DNA from 3 places in the Arthrobacter sp. PM3 genome. Region 3 is predicted to be linked to each of the others. Evidence: riboswitches for the same ligand, from Rfam matches in the RefSeq annotation. Region 3 holds a riboswitch; each other region holds the start of a gene.
What was found. Region 3 has a riboswitch for S-adenosylmethionine ahead of CFN17_RS04060 (DUF1737 domain-containing protein). Riboswitches for the same ligand answer to the same signal wherever they lie in the genome.
Positions count from the first base shown of each region.

Region 1: linked by a shared signal. The riboswitch ahead of CFN17_RS18735 (aminotransferase class V-fold PLP-dependent enzyme) and the one ahead of CFN17_RS04060 (DUF1737 domain-containing protein) in region 3 are both predicted to bind S-adenosylmethionine.
Region 2: linked by a shared signal. The riboswitch ahead of CFN17_RS13495 (bifunctional o-acetylhomoserine/o-acetylserine sulfhydrylase) and the one ahead of CFN17_RS04060 (DUF1737 domain-containing protein) in region 3 are both predicted to bind S-adenosylmethionine.

Region 1 is NZ_CP022314.1:4,113,587-4,123,961, reverse strand. Features, by position in the region: gene CFN17_RS18760 (DUF6325 family protein) at 1-179, opposite strand, end outside; gene CFN17_RS20030 (hypothetical protein) at 237-362, opposite strand; gene CFN17_RS20025 (hypothetical protein) at 363-497, opposite strand; gene CFN17_RS18755 (hypothetical protein) at 545-916, opposite strand; gene CFN17_RS18750 (metal-dependent transcriptional regulator) at 971-1,684, opposite strand; gene CFN17_RS18745 (Nramp family divalent metal transporter) at 1,701-2,987, opposite strand; gene CFN17_RS18740 (class I SAM-dependent methyltransferase) at 3,211-3,969, opposite strand; gene CFN17_RS18735 (aminotransferase class V-fold PLP-dependent enzyme) at 4,050-5,471, opposite strand; SAM riboswitch class IV at 5,506-5,619, opposite strand; gene hisN (histidinol-phosphatase) at 5,690-6,502, opposite strand; gene CFN17_RS18725 (ribosome small subunit-dependent GTPase A) at 6,590-7,705, opposite strand; gene aroA (3-phosphoshikimate 1-carboxyvinyltransferase) at 7,689-9,089, opposite strand; gene CFN17_RS18715 (DoxX family protein) at 9,097-9,642, opposite strand; gene CFN17_RS18710 (sigma-70 family RNA polymerase sigma factor) at 9,901-10,375, shown strand, end outside.
Region 2 is NZ_CP022314.1:2,958,944-2,969,318, forward strand. Features, by position in the region: gene CFN17_RS13455 (LysR family transcriptional regulator) at 1-865, opposite strand, end outside; gene tdh (L-threonine 3-dehydrogenase) at 1,021-2,067, shown strand; gene CFN17_RS13465 (glycine C-acetyltransferase) at 2,152-3,360, shown strand; gene CFN17_RS13470 (FAD-binding oxidoreductase) at 3,880-4,980, shown strand; gene CFN17_RS13475 (amidohydrolase family protein) at 4,992-6,248, shown strand; gene CFN17_RS13480 (histidine phosphatase family protein) at 6,284-6,964, opposite strand; gene CFN17_RS13485 (CPBP family intramembrane glutamic endopeptidase) at 7,071-7,838, shown strand; gene CFN17_RS13490 (VOC family protein) at 7,936-8,574, opposite strand; SAM riboswitch class IV at 8,748-8,863, shown strand; gene CFN17_RS13495 (bifunctional o-acetylhomoserine/o-acetylserine sulfhydrylase) at 8,926-10,242, shown strand.
Region 3 is NZ_CP022314.1:855,991-866,365, reverse strand. Features, by position in the region: gene CFN17_RS04090 (ABC transporter ATP-binding protein) at 1-66, shown strand, start outside; gene CFN17_RS04085 (energy-coupling factor transporter transmembrane protein EcfT) at 63-866, shown strand; gene CFN17_RS04080 (UDP-N-acetylglucosamine 1-carboxyvinyltransferase) at 972-2,495, shown strand; gene CFN17_RS04075 (glutamate--cysteine ligase) at 2,547-3,710, shown strand; gene CFN17_RS04070 (O-succinylhomoserine sulfhydrylase) at 3,719-4,927, opposite strand; gene CFN17_RS04065 (rhodanese-like domain-containing protein) at 4,928-5,347, opposite strand; gene CFN17_RS04060 (DUF1737 domain-containing protein) at 5,344-5,649, opposite strand; SAM riboswitch class IV at 5,662-5,776, opposite strand; gene CFN17_RS04055 (hypothetical protein) at 6,004-6,957, shown strand; gene CFN17_RS04050 (aminodeoxychorismate lyase) at 7,048-8,016, opposite strand; gene cls (cardiolipin synthase) at 8,110-9,585, shown strand; gene pabB (aminodeoxychorismate synthase component I) at 9,603-10,375, opposite strand, start outside.

The DNA of each region.
Region 1 (10,375 bases), 1.1 Mb from region 3:
ACCGTGCCGTCCTCGTTCTTCATCACGACGAGGAGATCGAAGAGGCGGATAGTGCCCTGTTCGATGAGCTTGACGATTTCCTCGCTGGCCCGTCCCGTCAGTTTGTCCACTGGGAACTCGAGGAGTATGAAGTCGACCGGCCCGTGGGCCTCGGTCTCCGGTGTGGTTGTCACTGGCATTCCTCCGGTCTGGTTCGGTCGCGCTGTCCGGCGCGCTGGTCCCAGTGTGGCGCTCCGCTACCGGGGCGTCACCACCCGCGCCGGGTGATTCCACCAGCGGCCCGGCGTCCGCGACAGGTCCGCGGCAGGTCCGGGGAAACCGTAGAAGGCCGGAAGCATGGGCTTCCGGCCTTCTACGCTCATTCAGCGTTTCTTGATGTGTGCCACCGGGTCGGTGTGGGCGTCGACGATATGCTTCGCCTTCTTCTCGGCCCGTTTTTCCTTGATGGTTTTCACCGGCTTCTTGGCCATGTTTTGGTGCGGCGTCTTGTCAGGCATGGTGCTCTCCTCACGGCAGGGGCCCGGACTAGCCCCGTCTTTCTACGCTACGCCTCAGGAACCGTGGCGTCCACGATGCCGGCGAAGCGGCTGCCGACGCCGTCGTACACGCTGCGCACGAGCCCGGGCGGAAGGGCCGGAATGTCCCGCGCCTCATGGTGGGCGCAGCAGACGTAGGTGAAGTCCGGCCACCACTTCTTCGGCCGGGCAGCTTCGGAGAACCCGCAGACGGCGCACGTGAGGTGGACCCAGACGGGCCGCTTGCCTGTCCGGTTTGCCTTGGACTGGACCAGCCAGGCCGGGGGATTGTCCAGCAGCTCGCCGAGCTCCGCCTCGGACAGCCGCGACGGGATCCCGTGACGGGTCGCCATTTCCAGCGGAATGTCGAGGACTTGGGCTGCTTCACGTCGTGTAACCATTCTTCAACGATACGGGAACGACGGCGGCCCGGAGCCCCGGGCGCGGCCCTCCGCTCAGCTGTCGGAAAGGCTGCAGCCCGCGTGTGCGGCGTCGCTGTGGACCCACAGGGCAGCGGCGACTTCCTCCGCGAGATCAAAGGCGCGGGGCGCCGCGGCGGAACCGATCCGGACTACGAGCGGGCCGCCGAACGGCTTCCTGCCCACCACTTCAATTTCGGCGTCGAGATCGATGTCCTCGGCGGCGAGGTAGCGCAGCAGTTCGGGATTGTCGTCGCTGATCCGGATGATCCGGCCGGTGTGGCCGTCGTCGAGGTCGCTGAGGCGGTGCGCGGCGGGCATCAGGACGGTGCCGTCCGCGGCGGGAATGGGATCGCCGTGCGGGTCCCGCGCCGGGTTTCCCAGCTTGGCGGCCATCCGGTCAATGAAGGTCTCGGACACGGCATGTTCCAGCAGCTCGGCTTCGTCATGGACCTCATCCCAGCGGTACCCCAGCTCCTGGACCAGGAACGTCTCGATCAGCCGGTGCCGCCGGACCATGGACAGCGCGAGCCGCAGCCCGTCGTCGGTGAGCGTGACGGCGCTGTAGGGCTTGTGGTCTACGAGGCCCTGGTCCTTGAGCTTGCGGACCATTTCCGAGACCGAGGAATTCGCCACGCCCAGGCGCTGCGCCAGCTGCGTGGAGGTGATGGGCTTTTGCTGCCACTCGGTGAAGGAATAGATGACCTTGACGTAGTCCTCGATCGAGGAGGAGGGCGTACTGGTCTTCACACCCACAAGCCTACCGTCAGCCGCGCCCGGCAAAGGTCAGCCACAGCAGGACCAGGTTGAGCGCCACGACGAGGATCACGCTGATGATGGCGGCGATCCGCAGGGCCAGTCCGTCGGCGAAGCGGCCCATCAGGGTCTTGTTGCTGGTCAGGACCACCAGCGGGACCAGGACGAAGGGGATCCCGAAGCTGAGCACCACCTGGCTCAGGATCAGCGCCCACGTGGGGTCGAAGCCGACCGCCAGCAGCACCACGGCCGGAATCAGGGTGACCACGCGGCGGGCCATGACGGGGATCCGGATTTTGAGCAGGCCCTGCATGATGGTGCCGCCCGCGTAGCAGCCCACCGAGGTGGACGCCAGTCCGGAGGCAAGGAGGCCGACAGCGAAGACCACCCCGACGACGGGGCCCAGGTTGGCCGCAATGGCCGCGTGGGCCCCTTCGATGGTGTCCGTGCCTTCCTCACCGCCGAGCGTGGAGGCGGCCAGGAGCAGCATGCCGATGTTGACGATTCCCGCCACGGCCAGGGCGGCGACGACGTCGAAGCGGGTGGCCCGGACCAGGCGGGCGACGGCGGCCGGCGGGACATGCTCGTCGTCGTCCGGGCGGTGCCGGTCGCGGGACAGTGCCGAGTGGACGTAGATGGCGTGCGGCATGACGGTGGCGCCAAGCATGCTGGCGGCCAGCAGGACCGTGTCGGGGCCCTGGAATCCCGGAATGAGCCCGGCCAGGGCCGCCCGGGGATCGGGCGGGCTGATGAGGAGCCCGGCAAGGAAGCCGATGGTGATGATGCCGAGCAGGAACATGATGACGAACTCGAAGGGCCGCTGCTTTCCCCGGGCCTGCACGGCCAGCAGGACCATCGACACCGCGCCGACAATGAGGGCGCCCGCGGGGAGGGGGAGGCCAAACAGCAGGTACAGGGCGATCGCCCCGCCCACCACTTCAGCGAGGTCGGTGGCGGCGGCAACGATTTCGGCCTGCAGCCAGAACGCCCGTCGCCCAAACGGCTTGAGCCGCTCGCCCAGGATTTCGGGCAGGCTCTTGCCGGTGACGACCCCCAGCTTGGCCGACTGGTACTGCACGAGAACCGCCATGATGTTGGCGGCGACGAGGACCCAGACCAGCAGGTATCCGTATTTCGCCCCGGCGGTCAGGTTGGCGGCGACGTTTCCGGGGTCCACGTAGGCGATTGATGCGACAAACGCCGGACCCAGCAGCCCGAGCAGGGCTTTGCGGGCAGCCGGATGCTTGTAGGTGCGGGCACCCTGCGGCGATTGTTCGTGTCCCTTGACGTCCAGCACTGCCAGCTCCCGTGATTGGCGCGTCGGCGTTGACGCGGCGGTCGGCTCCGGCGCGGAAAACGGCCGGGGTCAATGTTTTGTATGCCTACAACTAATTATTAGGCATACCGAAACAATAAGCGCCAGCGTGTTTCGGTGCAATCCGGGACGTAGCGGGCACGTCACAGGCGGTTTATATGGAAGCTCTCACCGGTCGCACCGGCGGGAGCGGCGCAGCGCGGGTTCAGGTCCGGACGGCGCGCCAGGTCTGGGTCAGGTAGGGCAGGCTGAGGAGGTCGCCCGGGGCATGGCCCAGGTGTTCGTTCAGGTACCAGTCGAGGTTGGCCGTCACCTTGGCCCGGGTGGTTTCGGAGGCCGCAAGGTAGTAGCTGCGGGACTTCGCCAGCTCTTTGATGTCCTCCGGGGTCACGGAATCCTCCCACCGGGTCAGGTGGCTCTCCAGTCCGGTGAACTCAGGGCCCACGGGCGGCCGGAAGTGCGGCTTGTGCACGTCACCGGCGTGCATGATGCGCGAGAGCCGATGCACCCAGGGGACGGAGGTGTCCAGCTGGTTCCAGATCAGGCCCAGGACGCCGTTCGGGCGCAGGATCCGGGCGATCTCGGTGCTGGCCCGGCGGGGATCGCACCAGTGCCAGGCCTGGGCCACCGTGACGAGGTCGAACGATTCCGGCGCCAGGCCGGTGTCCTCGGCGGTGCCGACGACAGCGGTGACCTCCGGCAGGGTCCGGCCGAGCTGTCCGAGCATGTCGGCGGAGGGGTCAACGGCCACCGTGTGGAGGCCCCGGGCGGCCAGGAGGGCGGTGAACTTGCCCGTGCCGGCGCCAACATCTGCGGCGTCTTTCGCCCCGGCCGGGATTAGCCATGCGGCGGATTCCTCCGGGTAGCCGGGCCGGACGCGTTCGTAGTGCTCCCCGCCGTCCTGGAAGCTTTGCCCGAGCTCCCGGCGCCGCTCGTGCTGGAGTTTGGGCCCGCCGCGTGCCACGTTTCAGTCTCCTTCGGGAAATTCCTGCCGGTTGCAGGTACCTTCCGAATTTACCGCACGCGGTCCCGGCCTGCGGCCGCTCAGTCGAGGGTGCAGGGCGCGGCACCGGCAGTGCCCGGGGTGTTGGGCGCCCAGTGCGGGTAGTTGCGGGTGTCGTTGGCCGGCACCCAGCGGCCGGCATCCACCACGTAGTCCCAGCCGAGTCCCGCCTGCCGCAGCTGGCGGAGGCCGGCCAGCAGGCGCTCGGCGTCCTCCAGCCGGGAACCCAGGCCGAAGCTGGCACGCAGTGAACCGGCGGGCAGGCCGAGCCGCTTCAGCAGCGGGTGGGCGCAGAAGCGGCCATCGCGCAGGCCGATGCCATGCTCGGCGGAGAGGTAGGCGGCCACCAGGCCGGCGTCGTAGCCTGCCACGGAAAAGTTCACGACGCCGATGCTGCCGTTGTCCGACCCGGCAAAGATCCGGTGCACGGTCACGCCCTCGATGCGTTCGAGGCCCTCGACAAGGTAGGAGCGGATGGCTTCCTCGTGCTCGTACCACTGCGCCGGGTCCAGCTCGGCAAGCACCTGGGTGGCGCGGGCCAGCGCCGCCGCCCCCAGGACATTCGGGGAGCCGCCTTCATGCCGTGCGGGACCGGTGGTCCAGCTGACGGAATCGAGCCGGGCGTCGCGGACGGCGCCGCCGCCGGCCAGGTGCGGTGTGCCGGCGTCGAGCCAGTCCGTCCGTCCCACGAGAACGCCGGCGCCGAAGGGGGCGTAGAGCTTGTGCCCTGAGAAGGCGAGGTAGTCGATGTCGTCCGCGGCGATATTGATCCGCCGGTGCGGGGCCAGCTGCGCGGCGTCCACTACGATCCTGGCGCCGTACTCGTGAGCCAGCGAGGCCAGGGCCCGGACGGGGAGGATTTCGCCGGTGACATTGGACGCGCCGGTGACGGCCAGCAGGCTCACGCCGCCGCGGGCGAGCTCCTCACGGAGCCGGTCCACGGTGGCTTCGAGGGTGGCCGCGGCAACGACGCTGCGGTGCGGAACGTTCTGCCAGGGCAGGAGGTTGGCATGGTGTTCGATGTCGAGGTAGAGGACCTCGCCCGCGGGACGGCCGTCCTTCAGGGGCAGACAGCCGGCGAGCAGGTTCAGCGAGTCGGTGGTGTTGCGGGTGAAGATCACGGAGTCGTCCGGCCGGCCGCCGACGAAGTCCCGGACGATGTCCCGCGAGTTCTCGTAGACGGAGGTGCTGATCTGGGACGCGTAGCCGGCGCCGCGGTGGACGCTGGCGTAGTACGGCAGGATTTCGTTCAGGTAGGCCGAGACCAGGGACAGGGCCGGGGCGGACGCGCCGTAGTCCAGGTTGGCGTACCGGGCGTGGCCGCCGGTGATCAGCGGGGCCTGGATTTCCGCCCCGGTGACGGCGGCCAGCGGGCGGGCGGCCGCGGCAAAGCGGGCATCGTCCTGCCCGGCTCCAGAGGCTGCGTGGAATTCGGCGGCGGCAGGGAAAGTGGCAGTTGTCATGGGACCTCACTCGGACAGGACCCCACCTCGTGGGAATCCGCGCTTGCCGGGTCCGCTCCGGACCGGCCAGGTCGTCACCCGGGGCACCCCACCGCGAATGGAGGGTTGCCGGCCAGCAAACCGGGGTTTTACGCTGGCACTCGTGACCTGCATCGAGCGTAGGACATCCGCGTGGCCGGGGAAAAGGCGGTCCCGGATTGTGAAGCGCTTTGTTACGCCTACAGGAGGTCGTCGAGTCCGGGGTTGAGCCGCTTGAGGACTTCGGAGTGCAGGATCGAGTTCGTGGCCAGCGCGTTGCCGCCGAAGGGGCCGTCCTCGCCCTCCAGCGAGGTGAAGCGGCCGCCGGCCTCCGTGACGATCGGCACGAGGGCCGCCATGTCGTAGAGGTTCAGTTCCGGTTCGCAGGCGATGTCCACTGCGCCCTCGGCCACGAGGCAGTAGGACCAGAAGTCGCCGTAGGCGCGGGTGCGCCACACTTCCTCGGTCAGGCCCAGGAACTCGTCCAGGTTCCCCCGTTCCTTCCAGCCGCCGAGACTGGAGTAGGACAGTGAGGCGTCCTCGAGCCGGGAAACGTTGGAGACCCTGAGCCGGGTGGCGGCCGCCAGTGAGCGGCCCGTGTAGGCCCCGGCGCCTTTGGCCGCCCACCAGCGCTTGCCAAGGGCCGGTGCACTGACGACGCCGACCACCGGCTCGCCCTCGTCGACGAGGGCGATCAGGGTGGCCCAGACCGGGACGCCGCGGACGAAGTTCTTGGTGCCGTCGATGGGGTCGATGATCCAGCGCCGGGAGCCGTGCCCCGAGCTGCCGAATTCCTCGCCCAGGACGGCATCGCGGGGGCGGGACCGGGAGAGCTGGCCGCGGATGGCTTCCTCGGCGGACTTGTCGGCGTCGGTGACGGGGGTGAGGTCGGGCTTCGTTTCGATCCGGAGGTCCAGCGCCTTGAACCGGCTCATGGTCTGGGAATCGACGGAATCGGCCAGGACATGGGCAAGGCGCAGGTCATCGTTGTAGCTCGAAGCATTTTGGCTCATGGTTCCAAACTACCGTCTAAGCGGGCGGCCTGCGGGGAGGCCGCGGCACGGCGCCGCCGTCGGCGGGAGCCGCGCGCCGGGGGAGGCTTACGAAACCGTGCCCAGTTCCTTGGTTTCCTGCGCTTCCATCCGTGGGTCCGTGCCGAGCAGCCGGCGCAGGGACGCCAGCCGTGCCGGGCCCGAGGGGCCGGCGTGCCCGGCCGCGACCCAGGCGTCGACGCCGCAGTTGACGGCGGTGGCGTCGTGCTTGCAGCCGCGTTCGCAATCGTCGGTCCCCGGTTCCAGGTCCGGGAAGGAGTGCAGGATCCGGTCCGGATCCACGTGGGCAAGTCCGAAGGACCGGATGCCGGGGGTATCGATGATCCAGCTGCCGGCCGGTGCGTCGTTGACCTTCAGTGCCAGGGCCGAGGACGAGGTGTGCCGGCCGCGGCCCGTCACGGCGTTCACACCGCCGGTGGCGCGTTCGGCTCCGGTCAGGGCGTTGACCATGGTCGATTTGCCGACGCCCGAATGGCCCAGCATGACGGTGACCTTGCCGTCGAGATAGCCGCGCAGCTGGGAGACGGCGTCCCTGTCGAGCCGGGCGGAAAGCCCGTCGTCGGAGCGGGCATCGATGCCCGATGCGGCGGAGTCCGCGGTCTTGGAGATGATGACGGGAAGCTCAAGGTGGGTGTAGTTGGACAGCAGCTCGGCGGGATCCTTGACGTCGGCCTTGGTGACCAGGAGCAGCGGTTCAATGCCGGCGTCGTAGGCGGCCACCAGCGCGCGGTCGATGAAACCTGTCCGGGGCTCCGGATTGGCCGCGGCGACCACCACCACGAGCTGGTCGGCGTTGGCCACGACGGCGCGCTCCACCGGGTCGGTGTCATCGGCGCTGCGGCGCAGCAGTGTGCGCCGGTCCTGGATTTTGACGAGCCGGGCGAGCGTGTCGGGTTCGCCGCTGACGTCCCCGACGAGGGAGACAAAGTCTCCCGCCACTACCGGACTGCGCCTCAGCTCCCGGGCCCGCGCCGCGATGATCTTGCGTTCGCCGGCCGTGCCCTCGTCGACGACGGCGGTGTAGCGTCCGCGGTCAACGGTGATGATGCGCCCGGTGACGGCGTCGTCGTGGCTGGGCCGGTCCTTGGTGCGGGGCCGGGAGCCCTTCTTGTTCGGACGGATCCGGACGTCGGATTCATCCCAGGAATCAGTGCTGCGCGCCACCGGCGGAGTCCTCGTCTGCGGCGGTTCCCTGCGTCAGCATGGCTTCCCAGAGCTGCGGGAAGTCCGGCATGGTCTTGGCCGTGGTCGCGATGTCTTCGACCTCGACGCCGGGTACGGCCAGGCCGAGGATGGCGCCGGCCGTGGCCATGCGGTGGTCGGCGTAGCTGTGCACGACGCCGCCGTGCAGCTTGGCCGGGCGGATGACGAGTCCGTCGGCGGTCTCTTCGGCGTCGCCGCCGAGCCGGTTGATTTCGGCTACGAGGGCAGCGAGCCGGTCCGTTTCGTGTCCGCGGAGGTGGGCGATACCGCTTAGCCGCGACGGACCGCTGGCCAGCGCACAGAGCGCGGCCACGGTGGGGGCCAGTTCGCTGGTCTCGTCGAAGTCGCCGCCCTGGATCTCCCGGCCGCCGCTGACGGTCAGGGTGCCGCCGTCGAGGGTCACGGTGGCGCCCATGGCGGCCAGGATGCCCCGCCAGAGGTCACCGACCTGTGTGGTCCGGGCGGGCCAGTTCGGGACCCGCACGGTGCCGCCGGTGGCGAGGGCCGCTGCGAGGAACGGCCCGGCGTTGGAGAGGTCCTGCTCGATCCGGACGTCGAAGGCGCGGATCGGGCCGGGGGAGACGACCCAGTGGTTCGGCACCGAATCGTCCACCCTCACGCCCACCCCGCGCAGCACGGCCACGGTCATGTTGATGTGGTCGAGGCTCGGCACGGGGGCGCCGACATGTTCCAGGTGGAGGCCCTCGGTGAACCGGGCGCCGGCCAGCAGCAGTGCGGAGACGAACTGGGATGACGCGCTGGCGTCGATGACGAGGTGGCCGCCGCGCACAGCTCCGGTGCCGCGGACGGTGAACGGCAATGACGACGCCGGGCCGCCGTCGGGCGCGCTGACCGCCACGCCCAGGCCGGCCAGGGCCTCGATGATGGTGCCCATCGGGCGCTTGCGGGCATGCGGGTCGCCGTCGAAGCGGGACTCGCCGCGGCGCAGCGCGGCCACCGGCGGCACGAAGCGCATGACCGTGCCGGCCAGGCCGCAGTCAATGTCCGTGTCCGCCGCGGCGTCGATGCTGAGCGGGACGATTTCCAGGTCGGGGCCGAAGGCACCGTCGCCGGGAACCTCGGTAATGGTCGCGCCGAGCTGGCGCAGGGCCGCAATCATCAACGCGGAGTCCCGCGAGTGCAGGGGAGCCCGCAGCCGGGAGGGGCCGTCCGCCAGGGCGGCGAGCACGAGGTACCGGTTGGTCAGGGACTTCGACCCCGGGACAGTGACGGTGGCGTCAACCGGCCGTGCGGCGAACGGCGCGGCCCAGTGCGGACCGCCGTCCGACGTCGGGGTGCTGTCCGGACGGGAGGGGGTGGTTGCGGAGGAGGTGGCGCCAGTCATTACCGTCTTAGGCCCCGGCAGTCTTGGCGGCCTTGCGGACTACTTTGTCGGCCTTCTTCAGCTGCTTGTTGCTGGTCTTGCGGGCATCGGCGGCGAAGTGGGCGGCGTTCTTCTTCGCGTCGGCGGCGAGGTGGCCGGCGCGCCAGGCCAGGCTGGGCTTGCCGGCGGTGTCAACGGCGGCCAGCAGCACGCCGCCGGTCAGGGAGACGTTCTTCAGGAGCTGCTTGCGGCGGGCGTCGCGGGCTTCCTTCGAGGAGATGTCCGCGCTGCGCCATTCGACGTAGCCGTTCAGGGCCGAAATGACCGCGAGGACGGTGGCGGCCAGCCGGGCGGACTTGCCGAGTGCGAAGCAGACGCCGGCACCCACCTGCGTGCCTCCGATCACGCGGGCCAGGACCTTCTCATTGGTCTGGAACGGGAGCGCGTCGGCAGCGCGCCGGAGCAGGGGGGACAACTGTGCCGCAGTGTCATCCGCGTTCTTTAGCTTGTCCATGCCGGCGAGGACGAAACTGGAGGCGAGCATGGGCCGGGCGAGAAAGCGGACAAACGACATGAATTTCCTCCTGGTTGGACGAACCGCGGATTCACTGCGGGGGAACCGGTTCTAGTCTTGCACTTTTGCGGAATATTTGCCTGCCTGACGTCGTTGTGAAAGGCAGGTTCGGTACGGCTGAAGAAGGATCAGGAGTTGGACGGTTTGACTCAGGTGTTGGAGAGGACGGAACCGGAAGCCGGTTTCGGGCAGACGTGGACCGTGGCGCCCGCGGGAGTCCGGGGCGCCCGGCGGAAGGTGACAGTAGACTTGAAGGCAATGAGCACCATGGACCCGGCCGTTGCGGCCATGCACGAGGTTGCCGGAAACGACGCCCCTTCCACTGAAGCCCCTGACGCCGGCAGTGCTGCCGCCTTGGAAACCGAGGTGGACGGCAAGCCGCTGGACGTCTCCAAGGAGTCGGCGGAAGAGCGCCGCGTGCGCTTTGAACGCGATGCCATGCAGTACGTGGATCAGCTGTATTCCGCGGCCATGCGGATGGCCCGGAATCCCTCGGACGCCGAGGACCTGGTTCAGGAGGCGTACACGAAGGCCTTTTCCGCTTTCCACCAGTACAAGCCCGGGACGAACCTGAAGGCTTGGCTGTACCGGATCCTGACCAACACGTATATCAACTTGTACCGGAAGCGGCAGCGCGAGCCGTTGCAGTCGAACTCGGACACGATCGAGGACTGGCAGCTTGCCCGCGCCGAGTCGCACACGTCCTCGGGACTGCGTTCGGCGGAGGCCGAGG
Region 2 (10,375 bases), 2.1 Mb from region 3:
AGACCATCATGACCGATTTGCGTTTAAGGTTCTCCGGCCGGGCCAGGATGTCGATCCGGCGCCGGGTGCTGATCCCGGCGAGCGGCCGCAGCACAATGTCCGGGTTGAGCACGGGCCGCGCCGTGTGCCGGGGCAGCAGCCCGATCACTCCGCCGGCCGCGACCAGCGCCGCGACGGTCGAGTAGTCGTTGATCCGGTGCACAATATTCAGCTCCCGGCTCGAGACGGCAGCGACGGCGGAGAGCACATCCGCGGGGGAGTATCCGGCGCGGCTGGTCACCCACGGTTCACCGACGACGTCGTCCGCCGTCACCGCCGCCTGGCCAGCCAGCCGGTGCCCGGCCGGCAGCGCCACGTCCAGCGGCTCATGCGCGAGTGGAATCACCGCGACGCGTTCCTCGGGCCAGCGCGGGCTGTGGTCCATCCGGTGCGCCAGCACCAGGTCGTAGCGCGCGGTCAGGGCCGGGAAGTCCTGCTGGGCCACGTCCTCGTCGGAGAGCAGGATCCTGGGCCGGCCCGGGCCGTCCAGGAGCCGGGCGAGCGGGGCGAACAGGGCCTGCCCCGCGCTGTGGAACCCGCTGAGCGTCACCGGCGCCACGGGCGAGCCGTGGTACGCGCCGATCGCCGTCTTCGCATCCGCCATGGCGCTGACGACGGCGGCCCCCGCGTCCGCGAGGACCTGCCCGGCCTCCGTGAGCACCAGGTTCCGGCCCTCCTTCCGGGTCAGCGGCACCTCCACGGACTTCTGCAGCGCGGCCAGCTGCTGCGACACGGCCGAGGGCGTCACGAGGAGGGTTTCGGCGACGGCCTTGACGCTGCCCAGGGCGCCGAGTTCGCGCAGCATCTCCAGCTGGTGGATTTCCATGCGAGCCATTCTATGCAACAGCAATTCCTAAATCGTCGATTGAGAAAAATTCGGTTGTGCTAAACCTTTCTGGTGGGTCTAATGGGGTGAGTTGACCCACACGCCCGTGCCGCGCGGCGCAACGCAGTGCAGACCAAACACAGATAGGACAGTCCATGAAGGCTCTCTACAAGGCCGGCGCCCACGCAGGATTCGAACTCGTTGACCGCCCCGAGCCCGAAGCCGGTCCGGGCGACGTGAAGATCCGCGTCATGACCACCGGCATCTGCGGCACGGACCTGCACATCCAGTCCTGGGACGCCTGGGCGCAGGGCATCATCAACGCCCCGCTGATCGCCGGCCACGAGTTCTACGGCGAGGTCGTCGAAATCGGCGAAGACGTCCTCGACGTCAAGGTCGGCGACCGGGTCTCCGGTGAGGGGCACATCGTCTGCGGGATCTGCCGCAACTGCCGCGCCGGGCGCAAGCAGATGTGCATCAACACCGTCAGCGTCGGCGTCCAGCGCGACGGCGCCTTCGCCGAGTACGTGGTGATCCCCGAAACCAATGTCTGGGTCCACCAGGATCCGTCCGTGACACCGGAACTGGGCGCCATCTTCGATCCCTTCGGCAACGCCGTCCACACCGCCCTGAGCTTCCCGCTGGTCGGCGAGGACGTCCTGATTACCGGTGCCGGGCCGATCGGCCTGATGGCGATCGCCGTCGCACGGCACGCCGGCGCCCGGAAGATCGCCATCACCGACGTCTCCGCGCCGCGGCTGGACCTGGCCCGGAAGCTCGGCGTCGACCTCGCGATCGATGTCTCGAAGATGCGGGTCAAGGACGCGCAGCGCGAACTCGGGATGCGCGAGGGCTTCGACATCGGCATGGAAATGTCGGGACACCCCACCGCGCTGCCTGAGATGATCGACAACATGAACCACGGCGGCCGGATCGCGATGCTGGGACTGCCCAGCCAGTCCATCAACATCGACTGGGGCAAGGTGGTCACGCACATGCTGACCATGAAGGGCATCTACGGCCGCGAAATGTTCGAAACCTGGTACGCGATGAGCGCGATGCTCTCCTCCAACCCGGTCCTGCACGCCAACATCTCCGCCGTGGTCACGGACACGCTGCCTGCCACGGACTGGGAAAAGGGCTTCGACGTGGCCCGTGCCGGCGTCGGGGGCAAAGTGGTCCTCGACTGGACCGTCTTCTGAGCCGACCTTCCAGCCCGCCCGTTCCGGCCACTGTCCATACCCCGCATTTTTCCCCGCACCCAACCAGCTGAGGAGCCCACCGAAATGTATTCAGCCATCAAGGACCAGCTGCAGCACGAACTCGACGAGATCCGCAGCGCCGGACTATACAAGACCGAGCGCCACATCGACTCACCGCAGGCCAACCACATCAAGGCCGGGCAGATCGGCGAATCCAGCGCCGACGTCCTGAACTTCTGCGCCAACAACTACCTCGGCCTCGCCGACCACCCGGAAATCATCGCCGCCGCCAAGACAGCCATGGACGAGCGCGGCTTCGGGATGGCCAGCGTGCGCTTCATCTGCGGCACCCAGGACCTGCACCTGGCCCTCGAGAAGCGCGTCTCGGCGTTCCTTGGCACCGAGGACACCATCCTGTTCTCCAGCTGCTTCGACGCCAACGGCGGCGTGTTCGAATCCCTCCTCGGCCCGGAGGACGCCGTCATCTCCGACGCCCTGAACCACGCCTCCATCATTGACGGCATCCGGCTCTGCAAGGCCCAGCGGTTCCGCTACGCCAACCAGGACATGGCGGACCTCGAGGCCAAGCTGATCGAAGCCACCACCCAGGAGAACCCGGCCCGCCGCAAGGTGATCGTCACGGACGGCGTCTTTTCGATGGACGGGTTCCTGGCCCCGCTCGAAGCCATCTGCGACCTCGCCGAAAAGTACGACGCCCTGGTCATGGTGGATGACTCCCACGCGGTGGGCTTCATGGGGGCCTCCGGTGCCGGGACCCCGGAACACGCCGGCGTCTCGGACCGCGTGGACATCTACACCGGCACCTTCGGCAAGGCCCTCGGCGGCGCCTCCGGCGGCTACGTCTCCGGCCGCCGCGAAGTGATCGCCATGCTCCGCCAGAAAGCCCGTCCTTACCTGTTCTCCAACTCGCTGGCCCCTGCCATTGTCGCGGCCACGCTCAAGGCCCTGGACCTCGTGGAAAACTCCGGCGAACTGCGCAGCAAGCTCTTCGCCAACGCGGAGCTCTTCCGGAACCGGATGGGCGAGGAAGGCTTCGAGATGCTCCCCGGTGAGCACGCGATTGTCCCGGTCATGTTCGGCGACGCCGTCATGGCGGCCAAGGTGGCCGACGCCATGCTCCACCACGGCGTCTTCGTCACCGCGTTCAGCTACCCCGTGGTCCCCAAGGGCGCCGCCCGGATCCGCGTGCAGCTCTCCGCCGCGCACAGCGCCGAGGACGTCGAGGCGTGCGTCCAGGCGTTCGTGCAGAGCCGGGCCGCCGTCGCCGGCTGACCCCGGCGCCCCCGCCCGGCGCCCCCGCCCGGCGCCGAATTGCAGAGGTCCGGGCGTGGGTCTGCCGTGAATTGCAGGGCCCTGGCATGGTCCGGCCGTGAATTGCAGGGCCCTGGCGCGGTCGGGCCTGGCTCGTTCAACCTCCGGCTTCCTCCATGGGCTTGTCCGCGGGACATGCCCAGTTCTGGCTGCGAGGACTGGACATAGTGCCACTATGTCCAACGGCCACGAGCAAGAACGGGCATGTCCCGGGCTGGGCTGCCGCAGTGAGGGGCATGTCCAATGGCTGCGACCAACAAAGGGCATGTCCCGGGCTGGGTTGCCGCAGTGAGGGGCATGTCCAGTGGCACGAAGCAGGGGAGGGCATGTCCGTTGGTGCGGACAATCTGAGACGTCCTGTCGCGGATCGGCGCCGCTCGCCCGCTGCTCCCGCCCGGTCGCCCGTCTCGGCGCCGCACCCCGCGCCCCAACCCCGCCTCAAACCCAGCCACCGGCGTGTCCGTCTGCAAGGATGGAACCATGTCAGCAACTTACGATGTCGTGATTGTCGGCGGCGGTATCGCCGGCCTGTCCCTCGCCTCCGCCCTGGCCGGCCAGTGCAGCGTGGCCCTGGTCGAAGCCGAGCAGACCCTCGCCTACCACACCTCGGCGCGCTCGGCCCGGCAGCTGATCCCCAGCTACGGCCCGCCCGTGGTCCAGGAACTCACCGTCCGGACCCTGGAGCTCATCGCCTCCCGGGACGCCGGGCTCCCGGAACCGGTGCTCACCCCGCGCGGCTTCATGCTGATCGGCGACGACGCCACCGTCCGCGCCGAAGCCAGCGGCCACATGCACCGGATCACCCACGCCGAGGCCATGGAACTGTGCCCGGCACTGGTTCCGGAATCCTTTAGCGCCGCCGGCCTGGACACCGGATCCTTCGCCTGCAACGCCCCCGTGCTCCTCGAAGACCACCGGCGGCGGGCCGAAGCCGGCGGCGTGGACATCATCACCGGCGCCAGGGTCCATTCGGCCCAGCGGCTCGGCTCCGGCTGGGAACTCGGCGCGGGCCAGGAAGGCTTCCAGGCGGCCGTCGTGGTCAATGCCGCCGGCGCCTGGGCTGACGAACTCGCCGTCCTGTCCGGGGTCGAGAAGCTCGGCCTCCAGCCGTACCGGCGCACCGCCGCGATCGTCGACGTCGCCCATCCGCTCCCGGCGGGCTGCCCGATGGTGGCCGCGGCGGATGACAGCTTCTACTTCCGGCCCGAGGGCGGCCAGGTCCTGATCTCGCCCTCCGAGCACGTGCCCAGCGGCCCCGAGGACGCCAAACCCTATCCCGGCGACATCGAAGGGCTCGTTGCCCGGCTCAACACGATCACGACGCTCGGGATCCGCGGCGTCAGCAAGGCCTGGACGGGCCTGCGGACGGAAGCGGCCGACGGCGTCCCGGTGGCCGGCTTCGACGCCGAGGCCCGGGGATTCTTCTGGCTCGCCGGCCAGGGCGGGTACGGTTTCCAGACCTCCTCCGGCATCTCGGAACTGGCCGCCGGACTCATCCTCGCAGGACAGGACGGAGGCGCCAGTCCGGCATCCCGGACAGCGGAGGCGCTGGCCGCGACCCGCTGGTCCATCCGGCGCTGAAGAATGGTTCCATGAGCATCCTGATCACCAACATCGCCGAACTGATGACCCAGGACGCGGAACACCGCGTCCTCCGCGACGCGGCGGTGGTGATCGAGGGGGAGCGGATTTCCTGGCTCGGTCCGGCGGCCGCCGCCCCGGCGGCGGACGAAGCCGTGGATGCCGGGGGCCGGGCGCTGCTGCCGGGATGGGTCGATTCCCACACCCACCTGATTTTCGCGGGGGACCGCACGGCCGAGTTCGAGGCCCGGATGGCGGGGGAGAGCTACAGCGCCGGCGGGATCGCCGTCACCACGGGCGCCACCCGGAGCACGAGCGACTTTGACCTCACCCGGCTGGCGATGGGCCGCGTAGCAGAGGCCGTCGCCCAGGGCACCACGTACCTCGAGACGAAGACCGGCTACGGACTGGACATCGAGAACGAGGCGCGCAGCGCCCGGATCGCCTCCACGGTCGCGGACGAGGTCACCTACCTCGGGGCGCACCTCGTGCCCGCCGGGACGGACGCGGAGGAGTACACGGAGCTCGTGTGCGGGCCGATGCTCGCCGCGGTGCTGCCCTACGTCCGCTGGGCCGATGTGTTTTGCGAGCAGGGCGCGTTCAACGAGGACCAGTCCCGCCGGGTGCTCCAGGCCTGCAAGGACGCCGGGCTGGGACTGCGCGTGCACGGCAACCAACTCGGCGAGGGCCCCGGTGTCCGGCTGGCGGTGGAATTCGGCGCCGCGAGCGTGGACCACGTGAACTACCTCTCCGCCGCGGACATCGATGCCCTCGCCGGCACCTGGACCGGCTGGGACGGCGGCACCGGTCAGGGCGGCACCGGTCAGGGCGGCACAGGTCAACGCGGCACTGGTCAACGCGGCACCGTTGCCACTTGCCTGCCGGCCTGCGACCTCTCCACCCGGCAGCCGCTCGCCCCCGGCCGGGAGCTGCTCGACGCCGGCGTGCAGATCGCCCTGGCCTCCAACTGCAACCCCGGCACGTCCTACACGAGCTCCATGGCGTTCTGCGTCACCACGGCCGTGCTCCAGATGCGGCTCAGCGTCCACGAAGCGGTGCGTGCGGCAACGTACGGCGGCGCCCTGGCCCTGGGCCGGGAGTCCGGAAACGACGCCGACGGCGAACGGGCGGTGGGCTCGATCGCCGTCGGACACCGGGCGGACCTGCACCTGCTCAACGCGCCGTCGGCCACGCACCTGGCCTACCGGCCCGGCATCCCGCTGACGCACGCGGTCTGGCGGGCCGGGATCGCGCAGCCGGTGCGGTAGCCCGGTAGGACAGCGCGGTCGGTGCGGTAGCCCGGCTAGAAGATCATGGGCGGCGCGTCCAGGACGGTTTCGTCCACGCGCCGATCCTCCCACTGGGTGAAGGGCTTATCCAGCTCATACTTCCCGCGCGCGGTGCGCAGCAGGGTCCTTACCTCGGCGTTCTCCGGGTTGTTCAGGGATTCGAAATATTCCACGGACCAGTGGAACCAGCGCATGCAGAACAGCCGCATGGTCAGCCCGTGCGTTACGAACAGCGCGTTGGGGGCGTACGTGGGTTTGGACCAGTGTCGGTAGAGGGTTTCCATGAAGGAGGAAATCCGGTCATACACGTCGGAGCCGGACTCGCCCTCCCTGAAGCGGTAGAAGAAGTGGCCGTAGGCGTTGCGGAGCTCCTTTTGGTCCTCGATGTCCCCGGCGATCTGGAAGTTAGCCCAGTCCTGCTCCCGCAGCCGCGGTTCCTCGATCACCCGTTCCACCAGCGGGCCCAGATTGAGTGCCTCGAGGGTCTGGTAGGCGCGCAGGTACGGGGAGACGTAGACGCACACCGGTCGGCCCCCCAGCTGGCGCCGGACTTCGTCCCCGGCCGCCGTGGCCTGCTCCACGCCCAGGGGTGTCAGCGGGATCCGGTAGTCCGGGACACGGTTGTAGATCGAGGTGTCGGCATTGGCGGCGGACTGGCCGTGCCGGATCATGATGATTTTCCGGGGCGCACTCATAAACCCCAAGCATAGGCTCGGCGGCGGCGGCCCCGCCGTGACGGCAGTGCGGACGGCACCGCGGCGGGGTCAGCAAACTCCCGGCAACTGCAGGCAAGATAGGAACATGTTGGTTCCCTCCCGCCGTCGGCTGCGGTTCGAAGTCCTGATTGTCCTGGGGTTGTCGCTGGGGCAGTCCGCGGTCTACTCCGTGGTGCAGCTGCTGGACAAGATGACCGCGGCGCCGCTGGCCCAGGGAACGTCCACGCTGAACCGCTCGCAGAGCGCGCGTGAATACTTCGACCTCACCTACCAGCTACTGGACATCATGTTCGCCCTGGTCCCGGTGGCCCTGGTGATCTACTTCCTCACCGAACACCGTCCGGTCGGGGAGCGCGGCGGCTCGGCGTTCCGGCGGATCGGCTTCGACTTCGCCCGGCCCGGCCGGGACCTCCTGCAGGGGCTGGGACTGGCCGCCGCCATCGGCATCCCCTCGCTGGGACTCTACGCCGCCGGCCGGGCCCTCGGGATCACGACGGCGATCATCCCCAGCGCCCTGGACACGTACTGGTGGACGGTGCCGGTCCTGGTCATGTCCGCGATCCGGCACGGGATCGTCGAGGAAGTGATCGTGGTGGGCTACCTGCTGGACCGGCTCGGGAAACTGGGCTGGAGCACACCGGCGGCCATCGCCGCCAGCGCCCTGCTCCGCGGCAGCTACCACCTGTACCAGGGCTTCGGGCCATTCATTGGCAACGCGGTGATGGGCGTGGTCTTCGCCCTGGTGTACACCCGGACCAAGCGGGTGATGCCGCTCGTGATCGCCCACGCCATCCTGGACACCGTGGCGTTCGTGGGATTCAGCCTGTTCGGCAAGGCCGTGGGCCTGGGCTGACCCCGCGTTGGAGTTAAATGGTTTCGGCCGCCGTCTGGTGGGTGACATCGTTGGCACCCGCCAGACGGCGGCCGAAGTGTGTGGGGCAGCTGGAGCGTTAGATCGTGACCGCTCCGGAGGCGGTCTCGAAAGTAACGGAAAGGATTCCCGGAGTGCCGTGCGGGGCAATCCAGTTGACGGCGACGTCCTCCAGCGGCTTTTCCACCGGTTCGCCCAGCCATTCCGTCACGCGCTCCGCCGAACCGGCGATGGTCAGCGCGGACATCTTCACATCGGACGCGTAGGCGTTGGACGGGTGAAGCTCCGGGTCGCCCTCCCACTTGAGCATGTACGGCACCTGGGGGTCGGCGATGAGCCCCAGGATGCCGATCTGCTTCCAGACCAGCTCGCGGCCGTCGGGGAACTTCCGGTTGCCGTTCACGGCCGACCGGCCCAGCCGCTCCTCGAACGGGGCGAGGTCGTCCACTTCGACGCACCAGCCCATCCAGCCGCCGCCGGCCTCGGAGCGGGCACGGACTGCCTGGCCGAAGGGGGCCTTGTCCGATGCCGGGTGGTTCAGTACCTCAACAACCTCAAGGTACTTGTGTCCCGCGAGCGGGATAATCATGTTGCGTGTGCCGAAGCGGGGGTGCACTCCGCCCTTCACGGCTTCGACGCCGAGGGCAGACGCAATACGTTCAGTGGTGGCTGCCAAGCCATCGTGTTCACAGGCGTAAGAAACGTGATCCATGCGCATGACCTCATCTTGGCACTTTGTGATAAAGCTCTCAGCTTAGGCTCGCCTTACCGTCATGGGATGTCTCGCGGCCGGTGCCGCCGGCCCCTGACGGCAGGCGGATGCTGCCGCCATCTTCATCTTCGTCACAAAGCTATCCAGCGGCCCGCCGCCGTTCCTACACTGAAGCGCAAGGTCATGAGTGCCAGCGCACAGCCCCGGCTTGCTGGCCGGCAACCCTCGTATCGCGGTGGGGTGCCCCGGGTGAAGACCCGGCCGTCCGGCGACCGCCGGAGGGCAAGCGCGGCGCCTGTACCGCTCCCGGGCCGATGGCCCCGGGCGGTGCTGTGCCCGGTCCCGTAAGGAGCATCAATGTCCAGTGCCTGGTCCTTCGAAACCCGCCAGATCCACGCCGGCCAGGAGCCGGATTCCGCCACCGGCGCCCGGTCCCTGCCCATCTACCAGACGACGTCGTTCGTGTTCCCCAGCGCCGAGAGCGCGGCGAACCGCTTCGCCCTGGCCGAGCTCGCACCCATCTACACCAGGATCGGCAACCCGACCCAGGACGCGGTGGAGCAGCGCGTGGCGAGCCTTGAAGGCGGCCTCGCGGCCCTGCTGCTCAGCTCCGGCCAGGCCGCCGAAACCTTCGCCATCCTCAATATCGCCGAAGCAGGGGACCACGTGGTGGCCAGCCCCAGCCTCTACGGCGGCACCTACAACCTGCTGGCCCACACGCTCAAGAAGTTCGGCATCTCGGTGACGTTCGTGGCGGACCCGGACAACCTGGAGCAGTGGCGCGATGCCGTGCAGCCCAACACCAAGCTGTTCTTCGGCGAAGTGGTCTCCAACCCGCGCCAGGACGTGCTGGACATCGAAGGTGTCGCCAAGGTGGCCCACGAGGCCGGGGTGCCGCTGATCGTCGACAACACGCTCTCCACCCCGTACCTCATCCGCCCCATCGAGTGGGGCGCGGACATCGTGGTCCACTCGGCCACCAAGTACCTTGGCGGCCACGGCGCCGCGATCGCCGGTGTGATCGTGGACTCCGGCAACTTCGACTTCGGCAAGGACCCCGCACGGTACCCGAACTTCAACACCCCGGACCCCACCTACAACGGCCTGGTCTACGCCCGCGACCTCGGTGCCGGCGGCGCCCTGGGGGCCAACCTGTCCTACATCCTCAAGGCCCGGGTCCAGCTCCTGCGCGACCTCGGCTCCGCCGTCTCGCCGTTCAACGCCTTCCTCATTGCCCAGGGCATTGAAACGCTCAGCCTGCGCGTCGAGCGCCACGTCGCCAACGCCACCAAGGTGGCGCAATGGCTGGAGGCCAGGGACGACGTCGAATCCGTCGCCTACGCCGGGCTGCCGTCCAGCCCCTGGTTCGAGCGCGGCCGCAAGTACGGCCCCAAGGGGACCGGCGCCGTCGTGGCGTTCAATATCGCCGGGGGAGCCGAGGCCGGCAAGCGGTTCGTCGATGCACTGGAGCTGCACTCGCACGTGGCCAACATCGGCGACGTCCGCTCCCTGGTGATCCACCCGGCGTCGACCACCCACAGTCAGCTCTCGCCCGAGCAGCAGGCCGTGGCCGGCGTGAACCCCGGGCTCGTGCGGCTCTCGGTCGGCCTGGAACACATCGATGACATCCTCGCCGACCTCGACGCCGGCTTCCGCGCAGCCAAGGGCGCCTAACAGGGGCCGCCGCGCCGGGATCGCCGGAACGCATCGCAGTCGCCGTAACCTTCCGGCGTCCGCGACGGCTTCCGGCGAACCCGGCGTGCAGCGAGCCCGCGTCCTGCGAACCCGGTGCGGGGCTGTCACACGG
Region 3 (10,375 bases):
GGGGGTGCGGCCGCCGTAACCGCTGCCGCTGCGGACCGTGAACTGCCGGAAGCGGCCGCGCCATGAGAGCCGAACTGAGCCTTCGCGGCAACCACGCACTGCTGACCCGCGCCAACCCGCTGGCCAAGTTCACCGCCGTCCTGCTGATCACCATGGTCCTGGCGCTGTCTATTGACTGGGTGTCGGCGTCGGTGGCGCTGGCCTGCGAACTCCTTCTCTTCCCGCTCGCCGGCCTCACGCTCGCCCTGCTGTGGCAGCGCGGCTGGCCGCTGATCCTCGCCGCGGCGCTGGGCGGCTGGAGCACGGCCATCCTGGCGCCCGACGCCGGGGCCGTTCTGGTCGACGCCGGGATCTGGTCCATCAGCGCCGGTTCCCTGCAGCTGGGGCTCGGTTTCATGCTCCGCGGCCTGGCGATCGCGCTGCCGGCCGTGCTGCTCATGAGCTGCACCGACCCCACGGACCTGGCCGACGCCCTGGCGCAGAACGCGAAGCTGCCACACCGGTTCGTCCTGGGCACGCTGGCAGCCATGCGCCTCGTCGGGATCATGGCCGAGCAATGGCAGACCATCGGAATGGCCCGGCGTGCCCGCGGCGTGGGTTCGAGCGGCAGCCCCTACCAGCGGTTCCGGGCCACCCTGGGCCAGAGCTTCGGGCTGCTGGTGCAGGCGATCCGGAGCGCGTCCCGGCTGGCGGTGACGATGGAGGCGCGCGGGTTCGGCGGCGCGGCCCGGACCTGGGCCCGGCCGTCGACGTTTAGCGGACTCGACATCTGGGTGCTCCTGGGCGGGCTGGTCATAGCGGCCGCAGCCGTCGCCGCGGCCCTCGGCGCGGGCACCTGGAACCTCGTATTCCTCGCCCGCCAGTAAGGCACGCCCCACCGTTTATCGCATGGTGCGGGTATGCGTGTGACATTCACGGCATTCCGGCGCGGATGTCCCGAGTTAATAAATCATCCGTGATATTTTCGGGACATGACGCAACCGACTGCTGAACACGTAGGCCTGCTGCTCCGCGAAGCGCGCGGCGCGAAAGGCTGGACCCAGGGACAACTCGCCGCCGAGCTCGGCACCAGCCAGAGTGCGATCGCCCGGATGGAACAGGGCAAGCAGAACCTGAGCCTGAAAATGATCCAGCGTTTGGAGACGATCGTCGGGCACAGCATCGTCAACGTGGGCCGGCCCCAGATGACCCACCTGCGGGTCGAAGGCGCACGGACGCTCTCCGGTGCGGTGGACGTCAACAGCAGCAAGAACGCCGGCGTCGCACTCCTGTGCGCCAGCCTCATCAACCGGGGCACCACCACGTTGCGCCGCCTGGCCCGGATTGAAGAAGTCAACCGGATCGTGGAGGTGCTTACCAGCATCGGCGTCGAATGCACCTGGCTCAACGCCAACGACCTCCAGATCCGCCGCCCCGAGGTCCTGGACCTGGACTCCATGGACGTGGAGGCCGCCCGCCGCACCCGCAGCGTGATCATGCTCCTGGGTCCGTTGCTGGATGAAGCCGGCACCTACCGGCTGCCCTACGCCGGGGGCTGCGACCTCGGCACCCGCACCGTGCAGCCGCACATGCAGGCGCTGCGCCAGTTCGGCCTCAGCGTCGAGGCGAAGTCGGGTTTCTACGCTGTCCAGGCGCCGCCGTCGGACAGTTACGACCGCTCCTTCGTGCTGAGCGAACGCGGTGACACGGTCACCGAGAACGCCATCATGGCCGCCGCACACCGCCGCGGCACCACCATCATCCGCAACGCCAGCCCCAACTATATGGTGCAGGACCTCTGCTTCTACCTGCAGATGCTCGGCGTGGAAATCGACGGCGTCGGCACCACCACGCTGAAGATCACCGGCCGCCCGTCGATCGACGTCGACATCGAATACTTCCCCTCCGAGGACCCGATCGAGGCAATGAGCCTCATCACCGCCGGCATCGTGACCAACTCCGAAGTCACCATCCGCCGCGTCCCGATCGAGTTCATGGAAATCGAACTCGCCACCCTGGAGCAGATGGGCCAGCGGCTCGAGGTGTCGGGGGAGTATTTTGCCCGCAACGGCCGCACCCGCCTGGTGGATGTCACCACCAAGCCTTCGGAACTGCGGGCGCCGGAGGACAAAATCCACCCGATGCCCTTCCCGGGACTGAACATCGACAACCTGCCGTTCTTCGCGGTGATCGCCGCCAACGCCCACGGCCAGACCATGATCCATGACTGGGTGTACGAGAACCGGGCCATCTACCTGACCGAGCTGAACAAGCTGGGCGCCCAGGTGCAGCTGCTGGATCCGCACCGGATCTACGTCAACGGGCCCAGCAAGTGGCGCGCCGCCGAGGTGGGCTGCCCGCCGGCCCTCCGTCCCGCCGCCTGCCTGCTGCTGGCCATGCTCGCGGCCCGCGGCGTCTCTGAACTGCGGAACATCTACGTCATCGAGCGCGGCTACGAGGATCTGGCCGAGCGCCTCAACACCATCGGCGCGAAGATCGAGTACTTCCAGGACTGACCCGGTGTCGGGGGTAGCGCGTGTCGGGAGATCCTGACGCACAATAGAGTCATGCGAACCTTCGGCGCGGAGGAAGAACTGCTGATCGTCGACCCTGAATCGGGCCGGCTGCTTGCCCTCGCCGATCTCATGCTGCCCGGCCTCCTCCCGCCGGGGAAGGACGTCACCGGCGTCGGCCCGTCGCAGCGGCCGGTGCACGCGGAAGCCGACTTCAGCTACGAGCTCAAGCTTGAGCAGATTGAGACCCAGACCCGGCCGTGCCTGGATTACACGGAACTTCTCCGGCAGCTCAGGAAGGGCCGCGGGCTGGCGGACGGCGCCGCCCGGGTGCACGGGGGCCGGGTCGCCGCCCTGGCCACCTCGCCCCAGGGCGCCGCCACGCACCTGACCCCGAAGCAGCGGTACCAGACCATGCAGGAACGCTTCGGGCTTACGGTGCGCAACCAGCTGACCTGCGGCCTCCACGTCCACACCTATGTGGAGTCCCCGGAGGAGGGCGTGGCCGTCATGGACCGGATCCGGGACAAACTCGCCGTGCTGATCGCCCTCAGCGCGAATTCCCCGTACTGGAACGGCGCGGAAACAGGGTTCGAAAGCTACCGCACCCAGGCGTGGAACCGCTGGCCGGGATCGGGCCCCACCATGATTTTCGGCAGTCTTCCGGTCTACCGGCGGGTGGTGACCCGGCTGGTGGAAAGCGGCGTCCTGATGGATGAGGGCATGATTTACTTCGATGCGCGGCTGGCCCGGCTGCATCCCACGGTTGAGGTCAGGGTCGCCGATGTCTGCCTGCGGGCTGAGGATGCGGCGCTGATCTCCGTGCTGGTCCGTGCCCTGGTGGAGTCGGCGGCGCGGGAATGGAACGACGGCGTCGATCCCGCCCCCGTGCCCACGCTGCTGTTGCGGATGGCCGCATGGCAGGCCAGCAACTGCGGGCTGCGCGGGCAGCTCCTGGACTTCGGAACGTTCACCCCTGCCCCGGCCGCGGACGTCGTCCGGGCACTGGTGGACTTCGTGGCACCCGTGCTGGAAGAGCAGGGCGAGCTGGAACTGGCGCGCGAGGGCGTCGAACGGATCCTGGCGGAGGGCACGGGTTCGCAACTGCAGCGGGCACCGTTCCGGGAAGGCGGCCTGGCCGGCGTCGTCGAACGGGCCGTCGAAGTGACCATGCAGGGCGCCGTCACCGGCGAACCGGACGCCGCCTTCCGGGGCTGACCGCTTCCCTAGACCTGTTTGAGCGCCTGCCCGAGGTCGCGGATCAGGTCCTCGACATCCTCCAGTCCCACCGACAGGCGCACGACGCCGTCGCTGAGCCCGATTGCCGCGCGGCCCTCCGGGCCCATGGCCCGGTGTGTCGTGGTGGCCGGGTGCGTGATGAGGGACTTCGAATCGCCGAGGTTGTTGGAGATGTCGATGATCCGCAGCGCATCCAGGAGCGCGAAGGCGGCCTCCTTGGCGGTGCGCCCGGGGGAGGGCGACAGCTCCAGAGTGAGCACCGTGCCACCGGCCTTCATCTGCTTCGCGGCGAGCTCATACTGCGGGTGGGACTTCAGCAGCGGGTACTTCACCCAACTGACCGCGGGCTGCTCTTCAAGCCATTCGGCCAGGCGCAGGGCGGAGGCGGAGGAGTGGCTGACGCGCAGGGCCATGGTCTCCAGGCCCTTGGTCAGGACCCAGGCGTTGAACGCGGACAGCGACGGTCCGGTGTGCCGCATGAGCTGCTTGACAGGCCCGTCGATGAATTCCTTGCTGCCCAGAATGGCCCCGCCAAGCACCCGGCCCTGGCCGTCGATGTGCTTGGTGCCGGAGTAGACGATCACGTCCGCGCCGAGGTCCCCGCAACGCTGCAGCAGCGGCGTCGCGAAGACGTTGTCCACCACCACGGTGGCGCCGGCGGCGTGGGCCAGCTCGCTCACGGCGGCGATGTCCACGATTTCCTGCATCGGGTTCGACGGCGACTCGAAGAAGACCGCCGTGGTCGGCGCGGACAGCGCGGCGCACCACTGGTCCAGGTCCGGGCCGTCCACGAAGACCGTCTCGACACCCCAGCGCGGCAGGATCTCGTTGAGGATCACGAAGCAGGAGCCGAAGAGCGAGCGGGCGGCGACCACCCGGTCGCCCGCCGCCAGCAGCGCGCCGAGGGCGGTGAACACGGCGGACATGCCGGACGCCGTCGCAAAACACGCCTCGGTGCCTTCCAGCAGCCGGAGCCGCTCCTGGAATGTCGCGACCGAAGGGTTGCCGTAGCGGGAGTAGACGAAGCGTTCGTCCTCCCCGGTGAAGGCGCGCTCTGCGGCGGCCGCGGACTCGTAGACGAATCCTGAGTTGAGGAAGATCGGCTCGGCCGTTTCCTGGAAACCGGTGCGGTCAAGGCCGCCACGGACAGCCTGGGTGTCGGCCGCCCATCCGGCGGCGTCAGGATTGAAGGTCACTTAATTCTTTCCAAGGTTGGTGGGCAGGCCGCGGTTCTTCCAGCCGTTGACGGTGCGGTCGCCAAAGCGGTCAGTTTCGCCTTCGAAGCCCTCGAGGACGTTGTATGAGGTGTAGCCGGCCTGCGTGGCGGCCGTCGCGGCGGCGATCGACCGGGCGCCGGAACGGCACAGGAACAACAGTTCGACGCCGGTGTCCTCCGGGGCCTGCCGCCGGAGCTCTTCGACGAAGTGCGGGTTCGGCAGGCCGCCGGAGAGGTTCCACTGGATGAAGAGCGGATCGTTGCGCCCAGTGCCTGCGGCCGCTGTGTCCGGGACGCCGATGTGCGCCCACTCGGCCTCGGTCCGGACATCCACCAGGATGGCGCCCGCTTCGAGCCTGGCCCATGCCTGGTCCGGGCTGAGGTCTCCGGCGTAGCTCATGCGTGGCCCTCGAAGGCTTCTTCCTCGCCGAACTCGCCGGTGTCGAGGTCATCGACGGCGTTGGCCACGGCGGCGTCCGCGCTCGCAATCGCCGACGGCAGGACCAGCGCCTGCGCCACGATGACGGTGCTGCCGTTGAACGTGGCGGCGGGGCTTCCGTGCAGGACATAGCCCTCGGCCAGGGCTGCAGACACCCGCTCGCAGAAGGCGCGGTCATCGGCGCCGGTAAACAGGCGGTAGGCCAGCTTCTCCTCGCTGGCGGATGCTGTACCGGGTACAGCGGGTGCGGATATGTCAGGCACGACGGATCTCCTCTTTCACGCTTGCAGCTCGAATGGTCGATATGCCGAGTATTCACCTGAGGCACCCCGCCGCGAAAGGGAGGGTTGCCGACCGGCCAGTCAGGGCTTGCCACCGGTTCTCATTACTCCCCAAGAACGTAACACTTACGACGCCGGCACGCAGTGCCGCCGTCGTCATGTTCCGTAACCGGGCCGCCGCCGCAGTGCCCACGCCGTGGCTGCGGCCAAGTAGTAGCGCGCTCCAGTTTCGGGTACTGCCCACTCGTGCCCGCCGGGGGGAAGCGCAGTGTACTGGGTGAATCGGAGTACTGGGGAACTGCTGAGGCAATCAAACTACGACGGAATGGAGTCACCGTGGGCCCGCGCATACTGGTTACCGGCATTGCAGGCGCCGCTGGCATGGCCGTCGCGGCCCAGCTTGCCGCGCGCGGCATCCCCTGCCTGGGCTCCGACGCCCGCGCCATCACCCGCCAGTCCGGGGACGCCCAGGCGGCGGCGGTCAAACTTCTGCCGGCGACGGATCCGGACATGGTCCTGGACCTGCGCCGGCTGGTGGACCGGGAAGCCATCAACGTCATCATCCCGACCCTCAGCGTCGAACTCCCGGTGCTGGCCGCTGCCCGCGCCGGATTCGGCCCGGACGTGCGGATCATTGTCGGCGACCCCGACGCGGTGGCTTTGGCCAATGACCACCTCTTCACCGCATGGGCCCTGCACGCAGCCGGTGTCCCTGTCCCGCGCTTCGCCGTCCCGGGCGACCTCGCCGCCGCGCCGGCCTCACTGGCGGGTCTCAACGGGCCGGTCGTCGTCAAACCCCGGGTCTTCAAAGGCTCCCGCGCTGTCCATCTGCTGGCCGGGACGGCCTCCGTGAACTGGAAGAACATGCCCTCCGGCCAGCTGGTCCAGGAATTCATCCCGGGCAGCGACTACGTCGCCCTGGTCTTCGGCACCCCGGCCCGCAACGCGATGGCGCCGGCGGCCGTGGTCCTGGAAAAGACCAAAACCCCGTACGGGCGGCCCGGAACCGACGAGGTGGCCCGCAGGGTCCCTGCCGGTGAGGCCGGGGATGTGCGCAAGCTCGGGCTGGCGGCCGTCCGCACGCTCGGCCTGACCGGGCCGGTTCAGGTCCAGATCCGGCGCCGTGCCGACGGCACCCCCGTGGTGCTGGGCGTGTGCGCGACGCTGGGGGAGAACAGCCGGTGGGCTCCGGAACTGCTCGACGCCGTGCTGGCCACCTTCATGCTGCCGGCGTTCAACCCGGCATCCTTCCGCCGCAGCCCCGCAGTGCCCGCGGACGCCCTGGGCTGAGCGAAACAGCAACGCGGGGTCAGATAGCGCCCATCCCGGACCCCGGAATGGGCTGTATCTGACCCCGCGTTGCCTGTCGGGAGGGGAGAACTATTCGATCGTGGCGAAGAGGGCGTTGAGCTCGGCCGTGAGCTGCCGGCGCAGTTCCGGCGTCCCGATTTCCTGGCCGTCGATGTGGTTCACGGGCGCCAGGAGCCGGATGCTGGAGATCAGCCAGACGGCGTCGGCATCCAGCAGGTCCTTCGGTTCCAACGGGCCGTAGCCCAGCTCCCAGCCGGCCGCCTTGGCGGCGGTGAACAGGGCCCCCTGGGAGGTGCCCGGCAGGATGCCGCTGTCCAGCTGCGGCGTGATGAGCCGGCGGACCGTGCGGACGCCGCCCGCGCCGTCGTCCGTGGTTTCCAGGTGCGCCAGCAGGACGGTCGACGTAGGTCCCTCCAGCACCCGGCCGTCCGCCGACGTGAAGATGACATCGTCCGCCCCGTGCTGTTGGGCGTAACGCAGCGCCGCCATGTTCACGGCGTAGGAGAGGGTCTTGGCGCCGAGCAGCAGCCAGGGGGCGCGTTCGCCGACCTCGCTGTCGTAGCCGCGGTCCAGCAGGATGACATCGAGCCCCGACTCGCGCTGCCGGCGGCCCGCCGTCCCGGGGGCGGAGGCCTGCACCCAGCAGGTGGGGGCTGCGGCGCCTTCCGGTCCGCGGGTGACGAGCAGCTTCACGACAACCTCGTCCTCTGCCGCGCCGCCCGCCGCGGCCACGGCAGGATCCTGGCGCCGGTATTCGCTGATCGCGGTGTCCACCGCACGCCGCCAGGCGTCCTCGGCGGGGATGTCCAGGTCCAGGAGGCGGGCCGAACCGGCCAGCCGGTTCAGGTGGGCCTGGATCTTGCGGGGCCGGCCGCCCACGGCAAGCAGCGATTCGAAAACACCGTCGCCGCGGGTGGCGCCGAGGTCCGTGGCCATCAGCTGCGGCTTGGACGCATCAGCCACGCGGCCGCCGTCGAACGCCGGGTCGAGGAAGACCAGGACGGTCGCGGACGCAGGCACAGAGGCGGGAGAGGTCATGGCTCCAGCTTAGTCCCGCCGGTCCCGGGATAGGATTTGCTCGTTGCCCGTTCCGGAACGGTTCCGCGGGCCTGGAGGTTGAGGGGTTCGCCTGTGCTGTGGCCATTTCCGCTGGCGGAGACACTTCCGTCCTGGGCGGTCCTGATCCTGTCCGTGATCGACCTGGCCATCCGCGTGCTGGTCCTGGGCATCATCCCCGGAAACCGGCGGCCCACCACCGCGATGGCCTGGCTGCTGTGCATCTTCATTGTGCCCACTATCGGCCTTCTGCTGTTCCTGCTGTTCGGGAACTTCCGGCTTTCCCGACGCCGCCGTGCCCAGCAGGAGGCGGTCAACACCCGCATCCGGGCGGGGACGTCGGAACTGCAGGCCGATGAAAGCCGCTACGCCGGACCCGAATGGGTGGCCTCCGCCTCGGAACTGAACAAGACGCTGGGATCGCTGCCCATGGTGGACGGCAACAGCGTCGAGCTGCTGCCCGGCTATCCCGACTCCATCAAGGCGATGACCGAGGCGGTCCGGGGCGCCAAATGGTTCGTCAACGCCGAGTTCTACATCATGAGCTCGGACCACGTCACTGATGACCTGCTGACCGCGATGGAGGACGCGGCGGAGCGCGGCGTGGAGGTCCGTGTCCTCTTTGACCACCTCGGATCGCTCCGGATCAAGGGCTACCGCCGGCTGACGGACCGGCTCAAGGCCAGCAAGATCCGCTGGCGGCCGATGCTGCCGCTGCGTCCCGTGCATGGCCAGTGGCGCCGTCCCGACCTGCGCAACCACCGCAAGATCATGGTGATCGACGGCGAAATCGCCTTCACCGGATCCCAGAACCTGATCGAGCCCTCCTACAACAACCCCAAGCACCGCAAGGTGGGCCGCGAATGGGTCGAGCTCATGGCCTGCCTGCGCGGACCGATCGTCACCACCCTGAATGTGGTCTTCGCGACCGACTGGCTCAGCGAAACCGACGAGTCCCTCGAAGAGCAGCTGGGGCACCGGCCGGAGCCGCATCCCGGAAACGTCACGGCCCAGGTAGTCCCCAGCGGCCCCGGATTCAGCACCGAGAACAATCTGCGGCTCTTCAACACGCTCATCTACTCCGCGCAGCACAGGATCTCGCTGTGCAGCCCCTACTTCGTCCCCGACGACTCGCTGCTCTATGCGGTGACGACGGCGGCGCAGCGCGGGGTCGATGTGGAACTCTTCGTCTCGGAAAAGGGCGACCAGTTCCTGGTCCACCACGCCCAGCAGTCCTACTACGAGGCCCTGCTCGAGGCCGGGGTGCGGATCTATCTCTACAAGGCGCCCTTTGTGCTGCACGCCAAGCACTTCACGATCGACGACGAGGTTGCCGTGCTGGGGTCCAGCAACATGGACATGCGCTCCTTCTCGCTGAACCTCGAGGTCTCCGTGATGCTCCTCGGTGAGGACATCGTCCAGCGGATCCGGGCCGTGGAGGACACATACCGCAGCATCTCGCACGAACTTGTGCTGGACGACTGGATGAAGCGGCCCATGAAGGTCAAATATGTGGACAACGTGGCGCGGCTGACGGCGACTCTTCAGTAAGGGCGCTGCCGGCGGGGTCAGCCGGGCGGGAACCCGGTCCCGAGCGCCGACAGGACCCCAAAGGCCTTGGTCCGGATTTCCTCGTACTCCTCCTGCGGCGACGAATCGGCGGTGACGGCGCCGCCGACGCCGAGGCTCAGTTCCGCGGTGCCGTCACCGAGGTCACGGACCACCAGGGTCCGGATCGCCACGGCGAGGTCGGCGGCGCCGTTGAGCGAGAAGTAGCCGATCGCCCCGGAGTACGCGCCCCGCGGCGCGGCCTCAAGCCGGTCCAGGATGGCCATGGTGCTGACCTTCGGTGCGCCGGTCATCGAGCCGGCCGGGAAACAGGCAGCGACGGCCTCGGCCCGCGGCATGCCGGGGCGCAGCCGGGCGTCGATGGTGCTCACCATCTGGTGCACGGTGGCGTAGCTCTCGATCGCGCACAGCCGGCTGACCGCCACCGACCCCGGGACGGCGAAGTGGCTGAGGTCGTTGCGCAGCAGGTCCACGATCATGATGTTCTCGGCCCGGTCCTTGGGCGAGGACGCCAAATCCTGCCGCAGGGCCGCGTCCACGCCCGGGTCCGCATCGCGGCGGCGGGTGCCCTTGATCGGCTCGGCCCGCATCCTGCCGTCGCCGGCGATCTGCAGGAACCGTTCCGGCGACGTGCTCGCCACCGCCAGGCCGCCGAACCGCAGGTAGCTGGCGAACGGGGCCGGGTTGCGGCGCCGCAGCTCCAGATAGGTCTGCCACGGGTCCAGGCCGCCGGTGCCCGCGGGGGCGGCAGCGGTGAGCGCGGTGGTCAGGC